Regions from separate parts of the Sphingomonas sp. 10B4 genome, predicted to be linked through region 2. Evidence: riboswitches for the same ligand, from Rfam matches in the RefSeq annotation. Region 2 holds a riboswitch; the other holds the start of a gene.
The links. Region 2 has a riboswitch for cobalamin ahead of cobW (cobalamin biosynthesis protein CobW). Riboswitches for the same ligand answer to the same signal wherever they lie in the genome.
Positions count from the first base shown of each region.

Region 1 (5,026 bases), on a different contig from region 2:
GTCACTTCGCGCAAGGTCATGCCGTCACCGGCTGCGGCGCGGCCGCCGGGGCTGGCACGCCCGCCGCGGTCAGCACGCGGTAGAGCGCGTAGAACGCAGCGAGGATCGCGGCGTAGCGCACGAACTGGCGTTGCAGGATCGGCAGCGATAGCGCGACATCGGCATGGCCGATCACCGGCGCCCAGAGCAGGATCGCCAGCTTGAACACGGCGAAGGCCGCGACATAGGCGATCGCGAGCCGCGCGACGGTCGAGCGCGCCGGAACGCGGTTATCGACGAGGCTCGATACGATCGCGCCCGCCACCGCAGCGGTGCCGATCGCGACGCCGGTCAGCGCGGTCGCGGCGTCCCACGGATAGCCCAGCACGCAGAACCCGACCGCCTGGCTCACCGCCCAGGCGGCAACCATCAGCGCGACGCCGTCACGGCGATCGAGATGCACCGCCGCCAAGGCTGCGAGCGCGGGAAAGGGCGTGGCGCAAGCGAAGATCAGCGTGGTGAGCGTGCTCGCGATGGTGAAGAGCAGGATCCACAGCAGATCGGCTTGGCGCGCGTGAAGGTCGGTGGTCATCGGCATCTCCCCCTCAAAACCGGCCACGGAAGCCGGCATAGACGCTGCGGCCAAGCGTGCCGTAGCGATAGATCGTCTGATACTGCGCATTGAACAGGTTCTCGATCCGCCCGAACAGCGCGACATGCTGGGTGACCGGCAGCTCGGCACGCAAATCGACCAGCGTGTAGGGGGCAAGCCGCGTGAAGTGCGCCGCGTCGTTGAAGGTTTCGCCCGACCAGCGGACCGCAACGCCGCCCGAAATACCGCTCGGCAGCGTATAGGTCGCCGATCCGTTCGCCGCATTGCGCGGGCGCCGTGCGAGCTGCAGGCCATCGGTCGCGCCCAGTGACCGGTCTTCCGAGAGCGAATAGGTGTAATTGCCGTCGATCAGCAGGCGCTGCCCGAGCCGCAGCGCGCCTTGCGCCTCGACGCCGCGGGCGAAGGCGCGCGACACGTTGGCGTAATAGCCAAAGCGCGCAATCGTCGTGCCGGGCTGGAAGCACACCGCCGTCGTCGGAACGTCAGGGCAGCTGGCAAAATTGATCAGGTTGGTCGAGCGGCGCTCGAAATAGCTGCCGCCGAGCGTCAGTGCGCCACCCAGCAGCCGCTGTTCGACGCCGGCTTCCCAGCCCTTGGCCTGTTCGGGCCGGAGCGTCTGGTTCCCGTATTCGGAGAAGAGCTGGTACAGCGTTGGCGCCTTGAAGCCCTCGCCATAGCTCGCGCGCAGCGTCGTGCCGCTGCGCAGCGCCCACACCGCGCCCGCCTCGAACAGCGTCTTGCTGCCGAAGCGGCTATGATCGTCGTTGCGCACCCCGCCGCTGAGCGTCAGCCCGTCGGCCACCGTCGCGGTGAGCTTGGCATAGACGCCGGTCAGTGCGGCGCGTGCCCGGTCGGGCGCCGGGATCGGCGTGCCGAGCGTGCCGTCGGGCGACACGGTGCGGAAGCGCGAAACCTCGTGTTCGACGCCGAACACCGCGTCCCAGCCGGTCGCGATGCCGAGGCTGCCTTGATATTCGAGCCGCGAGTTGCGGCCGTTCGCGTCGAAGGTCAGCGGTTGCGGCAGCTCGGGGCTGTAATTGTCACGCTGGATATCGGTATAGCCATAGGCGACGCGATTGCGCAGCCGCCCGCCGAACAGATCGACGTTGAGCCCGGCATAGCCGACGAATTGCGTATCGACCGAAAAGTCCGCCGAATCGCCGGCAAAGCCATCGAGCTCGACGCGGCCGCGCGCATAATAGCCGCGGACGTCGGCGCTGATCCCGTCGGCGAGCTTGAGTTCGGCGCGTCCGGTGACGCTCTGGTTGGTATAGCCGTCGGTCTCGGTGCCGCCGAACGCCGGCGCGATGGCGGAGATGCCGGCGGTGGTGAAGCTCTGCGCGCCGATGCGGAAGGTCAGCGGCCCGGTCTTGCCGCCGATCGCTGCGCGCGCGTTGACCGTCTCGCGCGATCCGGCCTCGACGTCGAAGCTCCCCTCGATCGGCTTTTGCGGCAGCGCGGTGACGATGTTGACGACGCCGCCGATCGCCTGGCTGCCCCACAGGATCGATTGCGGCCCGCGCAGCACTTCGATCCGGCTCGCGTCGCCGGTGAAGAGGTTGGCGAAATTGTAGCCGCCGCCGGGCGACGAGGGATCGTTGAGCTTGACCCCGTCGATGACGACGACGGTCTGGTCGGTCTCGGCGCCGCGGATGCGCAGCGAGGTATTGGTACCATAGCCGCCGTTGCGCGACATGCTGACGCCGGGCGTGCGGACCAGGATTTCGGTGACGCCGATGTCCTGGCTGCGGTCGATCGCGGCCTTGTCGAGCACGGTGACCGAAGCTGCGACGCGGTCGATCGCGGTCGGCACGCGTGTCGCCGTAACGACGATGTCGGCGCTCGCGTCGGTCGGAATGTCGCTCGCCGCATCGGGGCGTGGCGCTTGCTGGGCATCGTCGGGGCGTGGCGGCGTGTCGGCGAAGGCCGGCGTCGCGATCAGCAGGCCGAGTAGCAGGCCCGAGGTCGATGGGTGGAATCGTTTCATGGCAGTCCCCGCTTGTAGACAGTCGGAGACCTGAAGCGCGCAAGGGGGAGGGCGCGAACCATCCCGCCTGCACGATGCAGGTCGGCGATGTCGTCACGCGGGGTCTTCCCCGTTCGCTCGGCGCACCCTGGCCGGTCGAAAGACGACTGCGACGGGCAGGTCTCCTGGCTCACGGGTCACCGTCGTTCCGGCCGCCTTCTCAGGACCCGAAGGTCTCAATGGCAAATGGCCGGGCAACTCGCCGCTTACAGTTGCAGGGGCAGCCGGGGTTTTCCCGTTCCCTTTTCATCCCCGTCGCCGGGGAACCTGTCGCAGGAAGGCGCGTAGCGGGGGGACGGAAACGGGTCAATCATCTGGATCAGCTCGCGCGGTCGCGCTACGCCGCCCGTGCAATGCGGCGCGGTTCGGTTATGGTCGCTGGGCAGAAACGAACCCTCGAGCGGGAGTCTAGCGGTGCGTCTCCTGATTGCCGATGACGATGCGCGCGCGCCGCGCCAGCTCGCGAGCGATCTCGGCGCGCTGTCGCACGAGGTCGTGATCGTCGGCGATGGCCGGACCGCGCTCGCACGGGCGACGCAGGAAACGTTCGACGCGGTGCTGCTCGAACTGGTGCTGCCCTATGTCGGCGGGGTCGAGATCACGCGTACGCTGCGCGAGCGCGGGCTCGATCTGCCGATCGTGCTGCTGAGCGTGCATGGCGATTTGCCCGACCGGCTCGCCGGGCTCGATGCCGGCGCCGACGACTATCTCGTCAAGCCGATCGCCGCGGTCGAGATCGAGGCGCGGTTGCGCGCGATCCTGCGGCGAGCGACGCGCAGCGGGGGGCACGGCGTGATGCGTGCGGGCGACATCGAAGTGAACGAAATCAAGTATCGCGCACAACGCGGCGGGCGTGTGCTGGCTTTGCCCAAGCTCGAGTTCCAGATGCTGTGCGAGCTGATCCGCAACAAGAATGCGATCGTCACGCGCGCGATGTTCTATCGCAACGTGTGGCGCTACGACGGCGAACCCGCGACCAATGTCGTCGAATCCTACATCCGGCGCTTGCGCGGGCATTTGAATGCTGCCGGCGAGCCAGACCCGATCGAGACGATCCGCGGCGTCGGCTATATGCTGGTCGACCACGGTTGAACCGCGCAGGCAAAGAAAAACCCGGCCCGAGCAATGCTCGGACCGGGTCTTCCCGCCTAGTGCCGAGTGATCAGAACTTGGCGGAGAGTTCGAAGCCGTAGGTGCGCGGCGCGTTGAAATTGCCATAGTCGCCGAGGATGCCGCCGTATGCGGTCGAAATCAGCGCACCGGTCGCGCTGTAGTTCTGCACCGGCGTCGAGTTCGCCGACGAGCGACGATAGACGTAGGTCGTGTCGAGCAGGTTGCGCGCCCAGACCGAGACGGTGACCTTGTTATGGTCGTTCACCGCGATGTCGGCGAGCGCGAGGCGCCCGTTCATCACGAAGCTGGCGTCGGTCTTGGTGCTCTCGAGCTGGAAGCTGTACTGGCTGCTCGAATAGTTGCCGTCGAGGTGAAGACGGACGCTGGCATCCCCGATATTCACCGGAAGCACATAGTCGAGCGCGGCGGAGGCCGCATTCTTCGGCGTGTAGACGATGTAGAGCTGCTGCGGCGGCGCACCCGGCGTCAGCGGGTTCACGGCCGAAGGTGCCTTCCAATAGGTGTAGGCATACGAACCGGTCAGCGTCAGCTGCGGGATCGGCTTCACCGTCAGGTCGATCTCGACGCCGCGGATCTTCGATTTGCCGGCATTGGTGGTCTGCTCGATATGCGCGCCGTTGGTCGGGCTCGAGCCGTTGGTGTCGAAATAGTCGAAGTCGAACTGCGTGTTGCTACGATCCATGATGTAGCCCGCGACGTTGAGGCGCGCGCGGTGATCCCAGAAGTCGGCCTTGGCGCCGATTTCGTACGACTTGACCGCTTCCGGACCGAAGGCGTTGAACTGCAGCGAGCGGTCGTTCGCACCACCGGCGCGGAAGCCGGTCGCATATTTTGCGTAGAAGTGGATGTCGCGCGTCGCGTCGAACGCGATGTTGAACATCGGGTCGAAGCGGCTGATGCTGTTCTTGAAGCCGAACGGTGCAACGACGCCGGTCGCACCGGCAAGATCGGTACGGTTGTTGATGACGTAGAGGCTGCCGTGACGGTCGTCCTTGGTCCAGCGACCGCCTGCCGTGATGTGCAGCACGTTGCCGAGCGCCTCGGGCGAGAAGGTCAGATTGCCGAACACCGAATAGTTGTGGTCGGTCGCGGCGCTGGCGCGCGTGATGAACTGGCAGCTGTTGGCGAATTGCGGTGCAGTGGCCGCCAGCGTGTTGTTGCACGATGCATCATAGCGCTGAAGGCCCGAGTTCGCCCCCGTGATCGCGCTCGAATTGCCCGGGATCGGGCTGCGGATCGTATAGGCGGTGCCATCGGCGTTCCACTGGTTGGTC
Region 1 covers NZ_JASJVC010000047.1:9,632-14,657, reverse strand. The annotation lists gene QN347_RS13495 (DUF1636 domain-containing protein) at 1-20, opposite strand, end outside; gene QN347_RS13490 (hypothetical protein) at 17-571, opposite strand; gene QN347_RS13485 (TonB-dependent receptor plug domain-containing protein) at 585-2,579, opposite strand; cobalamin riboswitch at 2,716-2,904, opposite strand; gene QN347_RS13480 (response regulator transcription factor) at 3,033-3,710, shown strand; gene QN347_RS13475 (TonB-dependent receptor) at 3,781-5,026, opposite strand, start outside.
Region 1: linked by a shared signal. The riboswitch ahead of QN347_RS13485 (TonB-dependent receptor plug domain-containing protein) and the one ahead of cobW (cobalamin biosynthesis protein CobW) in region 2 are both predicted to bind cobalamin.

Region 2 (5,026 bases):
ACGCACAGCGTCGGGAAAGCATCGCGGAACAGGCCGGATATGCGCAGCGTGACATCGATCCGCGGCCGGTCGAGCAACAGCAGCGGCAGGATTTCGACCCCGGTTATGCGCTCCGACCCCATGTCCCACACCGGCTCTGCGCCGAGCAGATGGAGCGCCATCGCGAACTCCTCGCCCGCGGTGCGCATCGTCGCCGATCCCCACAGGTCGATGACGAGCGCGCGCGGATAGTCGCCCTGATCCTGCAAGTGGCGGCGGATCAGTTCGTCAGCGAGCCGCACGCCCTGCGCGTGCGCCGAGCGCGACGGCACCGCGCGTGGATCGGTGGTGTAGAGGTTGCGTCCGGTCGGCAGCACGTCGCTTCGCCCGCGCCACGGTGAGCCCGATGGCCCCGCCGCCACACGTCGCCCATCGAGCGCGGCGAGCAGTCCGTCGCGTTCCGCCGCACCTTGGTGCTCGCGACCGAAGACGTGGAGCCCGTCGCCGAACTGGCTGTCCTTGACGTCGCAGACGAAGGTGTCGATCCGCGTGATCGCCTCGGCATCCGAGCGCGCCGCGTCGAGGCCGAGCACCCCGTCGAGCCCGAGCGCGCGCGCCTCGTCGCGGATGTCGCCGCGCAGCCGCGCACGTCGCGGCGGATCGAGCCCGTCGGCGTTGGAGAATTCGTCGAGCAAAACCTCGAGCCGCCCAAGCCCGGCGCCGCTCCCGCTGCGTTCGAGCGGGGGGGGGACATGCCCGATCGTCACCGCGCCGATGCGGCGCTTGGCCTGCGCCGCTTCGCCCGGATCGTTGACGATGAACGGGTAGATCACGGGCAGCGCGCCGGTCAGCGCCTCGGGCCAGCAGGCGTTCGACAGCGCGACCGCCTTGCCCGGCAGCCATTCGAGCGTGCCGTGCGCGCCGACATGGACCAGCGCGTGCGTGCCGCGCGCCTGCAGCCAGAGGTAGAAGGCGACGTACCCGTGGCGCGGGCAGCGCGACAGGTCGTGATATTCGTCCGACCGGACTGCAGGACGCCCGCGTTCGGGTTGCAGCGCGACGATGCTCTCGCCGCTGGCATAGGCGGCAAAACGAAACTGGCCTTCGCTGACGGTAGGGTCGCCCTCCGGCTCGCCCCACGCGGCGAAGAGATCCTGGCGCAACGTCGCCGGCAACCCGAGCAATGCCGCACGATATTCCGCGACCGGCCAGTCGAGCGTCCGCGTCGCGAGCAGGACGGGCAGATCGGCGGGGCCGGGTCCGGTCGCATAGCCGGCTCCAGCGAGATCCTCCAGCATCGCCGCGACCGAGGCGACCGCGTCGAGGCCGACCGCGTGCGCCATCTGGTGCGTCTTGCCCGGATAGGTCGAGACGACGATCGCGAGCCGTCGCTCCCCCACCGGAGTCTGGGCGAGCGAGATCCAGCCAAGGACCCGCGCCACAATCGCGATGATCCGCGCGGGATCGGCACGATGCTCGCGGCGCGCGAATTGCAGGTCGGGATCGAACGGCGCGTCGTCCTTGAAGCTCGCGACGCCCGCGAACAGGCGGCCATCGACCTCGGGCAGCACGACATGCATCGCCAGATCAACCGGCGACAGCCCGCGCTGCGCGCCTGCCCAGGCCGCGCGATCCGATGTGGCGAGCGCAACCTGGAACACCGGCACGCCCGCCCCATCGAGCGGCGTGGTGCCGGTTTCATCGCGCGCTGAGAACGCGGTGGCATTGATGATCGCGGCAGGCGCGAGGCTCGCGACCCAGCGCCGCATCCATCCGCTCGCTTCCGGGTCCTTGAGCGACGGCGCGAACAGCGCAAGGACGTCGCAGCCGCGCGCCTCGAACCCAGCTTGCAGCGCGGCGATCGGGTCGAGATCGGCGGCGGTGAGATACGATCGGTAGAAGACGATCAGGATCCGCAGCCGCGTCGCAGTGAGCGCGAACGCCGCGGGGCAGACGATGCCGCGCCCGGCTTGCCACCCCCCGACCGGCGCGATAGCGCGCGCGCCGTGAAGCGGTCGCACATAGCAGCCCGATGCCAGCGCGAACTGCGCAAGCGCCGCCTGCGCCGCCGCCGCGCCGCCGATATCGCACAGCTGCGCGATCCGATGCAGCGTCGAGACCGGCACCGTCGACGCGGCCTCGAGCCGTTCGTCGCGGCGTCCATCGGCCGGGATCACCGCCAGCGCGATTCCCTCGCGCCGCGCCAGCGCCGCGACCTGTTGCAACCCATAGGACCAATAGGCCGCGCCGCCGATCAGCCGGATCAGGATGCCCTTCGCGCCCGCCAAGGTGCGCTCGACATAGGTGTCGACCGACAGCGGGTGCGTCAGCTCGGCGAGATTGGCGAGCCGTACGCTCGGCAGCGCGGCATCGCCCGCATCCGCCACGGCGCTGCGCCACCCGGCCGCGAACGCGCCGAGATCGCTGTCGGAAAACGACAAGAGCACGAGATCGGCGGCGTCCTGCCCCAGATCGCGCGGCGATGCGCTCTCCTCCAACCCGTGGGTTTCGCGGAAGATGACGTGCATCGCGGCGTCAGCCCTGCAGCGCCGCCCGGATTGCCGCGGGGTCGAGCCGATCGCGCTCGGCGATCACCACCAGGCGCGTGGCGCGGGGTTCGTCGCTCCGCCACGGCCGGTCGTAATGCGTGCGGACGCGCGCGCCCACCGCCTGGACCAGCAGCCGCATCGGCTTGCCCGCCACCGCGGCATAGCCCTTCACGCGCAGCACCTCGCCACCGCCGCCGAGCGTCTCGATCCGCGCGGCAAGGTCATCGGGCGCGGCGATCTCGCCGAGGTCGAGCACGATGCTGTCGAAATCGTCATGCTCGTGCTCGTCCGCGCCATCGTGATGCGACGGGCGCGCGGCGATATCGTCCTCCGCCGCCGCGCCGATGCCGAGCACGATGCGCGGATCGACGACGCCGTCGATCAGTTCGAGCACGGGCAGCGCGCGCGGCGTCTCGGCGGCGATCACCGCGCGCGCCGCAGCGATGCCCTCGGGACCGGCCAAGTCGCATTTGGTGAGGAGTACCATATCGGCGCAGGCGAGCTGATCCTCGAACACTTCGGACAGCGGGGTTTCATGGTCGATGCTGGGATCGGCGGCGCGCTGCGCATCGAGTGCCGCGAGATCGGGGGCGAAGCGTCCGGCGGCGACCGCCTCGGCATCGGCGAGCGCGATGACACCGTCGACGGTGATCCGCGAGCGGATCGCCGGCCAGTCGAACGCCTTGAGCAGCGGCTTTGGCAAAGCGAGCCCCGAGGTTTCGATCAGGATATGGTCGGGTCGCGGGTCGAGCGCGAGCAGAGTCTCGACGGTCGGGATGAAATCGTTGGCGACGGTGCAGCAGATGCAGCCATTGGCGAGCTCGACGATATTCTCCGCTGGGCAATCGGGGATCGCACAGCCCTGGAGGATATCGCCGTCGACGCCGAGCGTGCCGAATTCGTTGACGATCACCGCGAGCCGGCGACCGCCCGACTGGCGGATTAGATGGCTGATGAGCGTCGTCTTGCCCGCGCCGAGAAAGCCGGTGACGATGGTAACGGGGATTTTCGTAAGATCGGACATCGGGATTCCCACGGCTCTGGCAACGACCGGCGGGGACCTCATGTCGGTCGGCGCACGCCTTCGATGGGCGCCGAAAGCCCCCCGCAAGCGCACACCGATGCGGCCCCAGCCACACAGGCTCGTCGCTCAGACGGAGAACCGTGCCGCAGCCATCCCCTGGGCCGAAGCAAGAGCGACCTTATCGCCGGCAGGTCTCCTGGCTTGCGGGTCAAAGCTCGGGCATCGCCTTCCCAGGAGCGCATCGCTGGATGCGGTATCCCAGTGGCTGCTCCTGAGTGGAGCCTGACGCCGTCGCTCACCGCTCACAGTTGCAGGGACAGCCGCGGATTTGGGGCGAACCCCGCACCGCATTCCCATTCAAGCCCCTCGCGGGGCACCGGCGCGATCATCGGGACGCGAAAACGCTTCCCGATCATGGTTGTAGCTCCGGCGCGACGGATTGCCAATCGGTCATTCGCGCGGCCGGCGATCATCGGCCGCCGGGATACGCCCTGCCTAGGCCGCGAGCTCTTCGCCCGGCAGGGTTTCGGTATCGATCTGCGCTTGCATCGCTGCGGGATAGCGTGCGCCCTTGAGCGCCCCCGCCGGAAACAGACGGTCGACCGCAGCGACCAGATCGGCGGCGAGCGGGCGTTCTGCCGCGGCGAGATTTTCGGCGAGATGCGCCAAGCTGGTCGTCCCCGGAATCGGCACGGTGAACGGCCGCTGCGCCAGCACCCAGCCGAGCGCGAGTTGCGCCGGCGTCAGCCCCGCTTGCGCGGCAAGCGCGTCGAAGTCCGCCACGGTCTTCAGATTCTGTGACAGCAGCGGCTCGACGAAGCGCGGCATGGGGCGGCGGATGTCACCCTCGGCATAGCTGTCGTCGTGGACCGCGCCCGCGAGCAGCCCGCGCGCCACCGGCGAGAAAGCGACGAGCGCGATGTCGAGCTCGGCGCAGGCATCGAGCACGGCGACTTCGGGATTGCGCACTGCGGGCGAATATTCGGACTGCACCGCCGCGATCGGATGGACCGCGTGCGCACGGCGGATCGTCTCCGCGGACATTTCCGACAGCCCGATTGCGCCGATCTTGCCCGCTTCCTTGGCGCGGACCAAGGCGCCGACCGACTCCTCGATCGGCACCTTCCGGTCGAGGCGGTGCATGTAATAGAGGTCGATATGGTCGGTCCCGAGCCGCCCCAGCGCGCCGTCGAGCGTGCGCGTGATCGCGGCTGGCGTTGCGTCGAGGATGCGCTTACCATCGACCAAGTCGAGCACGCATTTCGAGGACAGCGTGAATTCGGCGCGGCGATGCATCACCGCGCGCCCGATCAGCCGCTCATTCTCGCCGCCGCCATAAAGCGCCGCGGTGTCGAGCAGCGTGTAGCCGCGATCGAGCGCCGCGTTGAGCAAGCGCGCGCCGTCTTCTGCGCTCGGTGGCACGCCGTAAGCATGGCTGAGGTTCATGCAGCCAAGCCCGATCGCCGAGACGGTG
Region 2 covers NZ_JASJVC010000001.1:64,211-69,236, forward strand. The annotation lists gene cobN (cobaltochelatase subunit CobN) at 1-2,507, opposite strand, end outside; gene cobW (cobalamin biosynthesis protein CobW) at 2,515-3,552, opposite strand; cobalamin riboswitch at 3,721-3,948, opposite strand; gene QN347_RS00285 (aldo/keto reductase) at 4,048-5,026, opposite strand, start outside.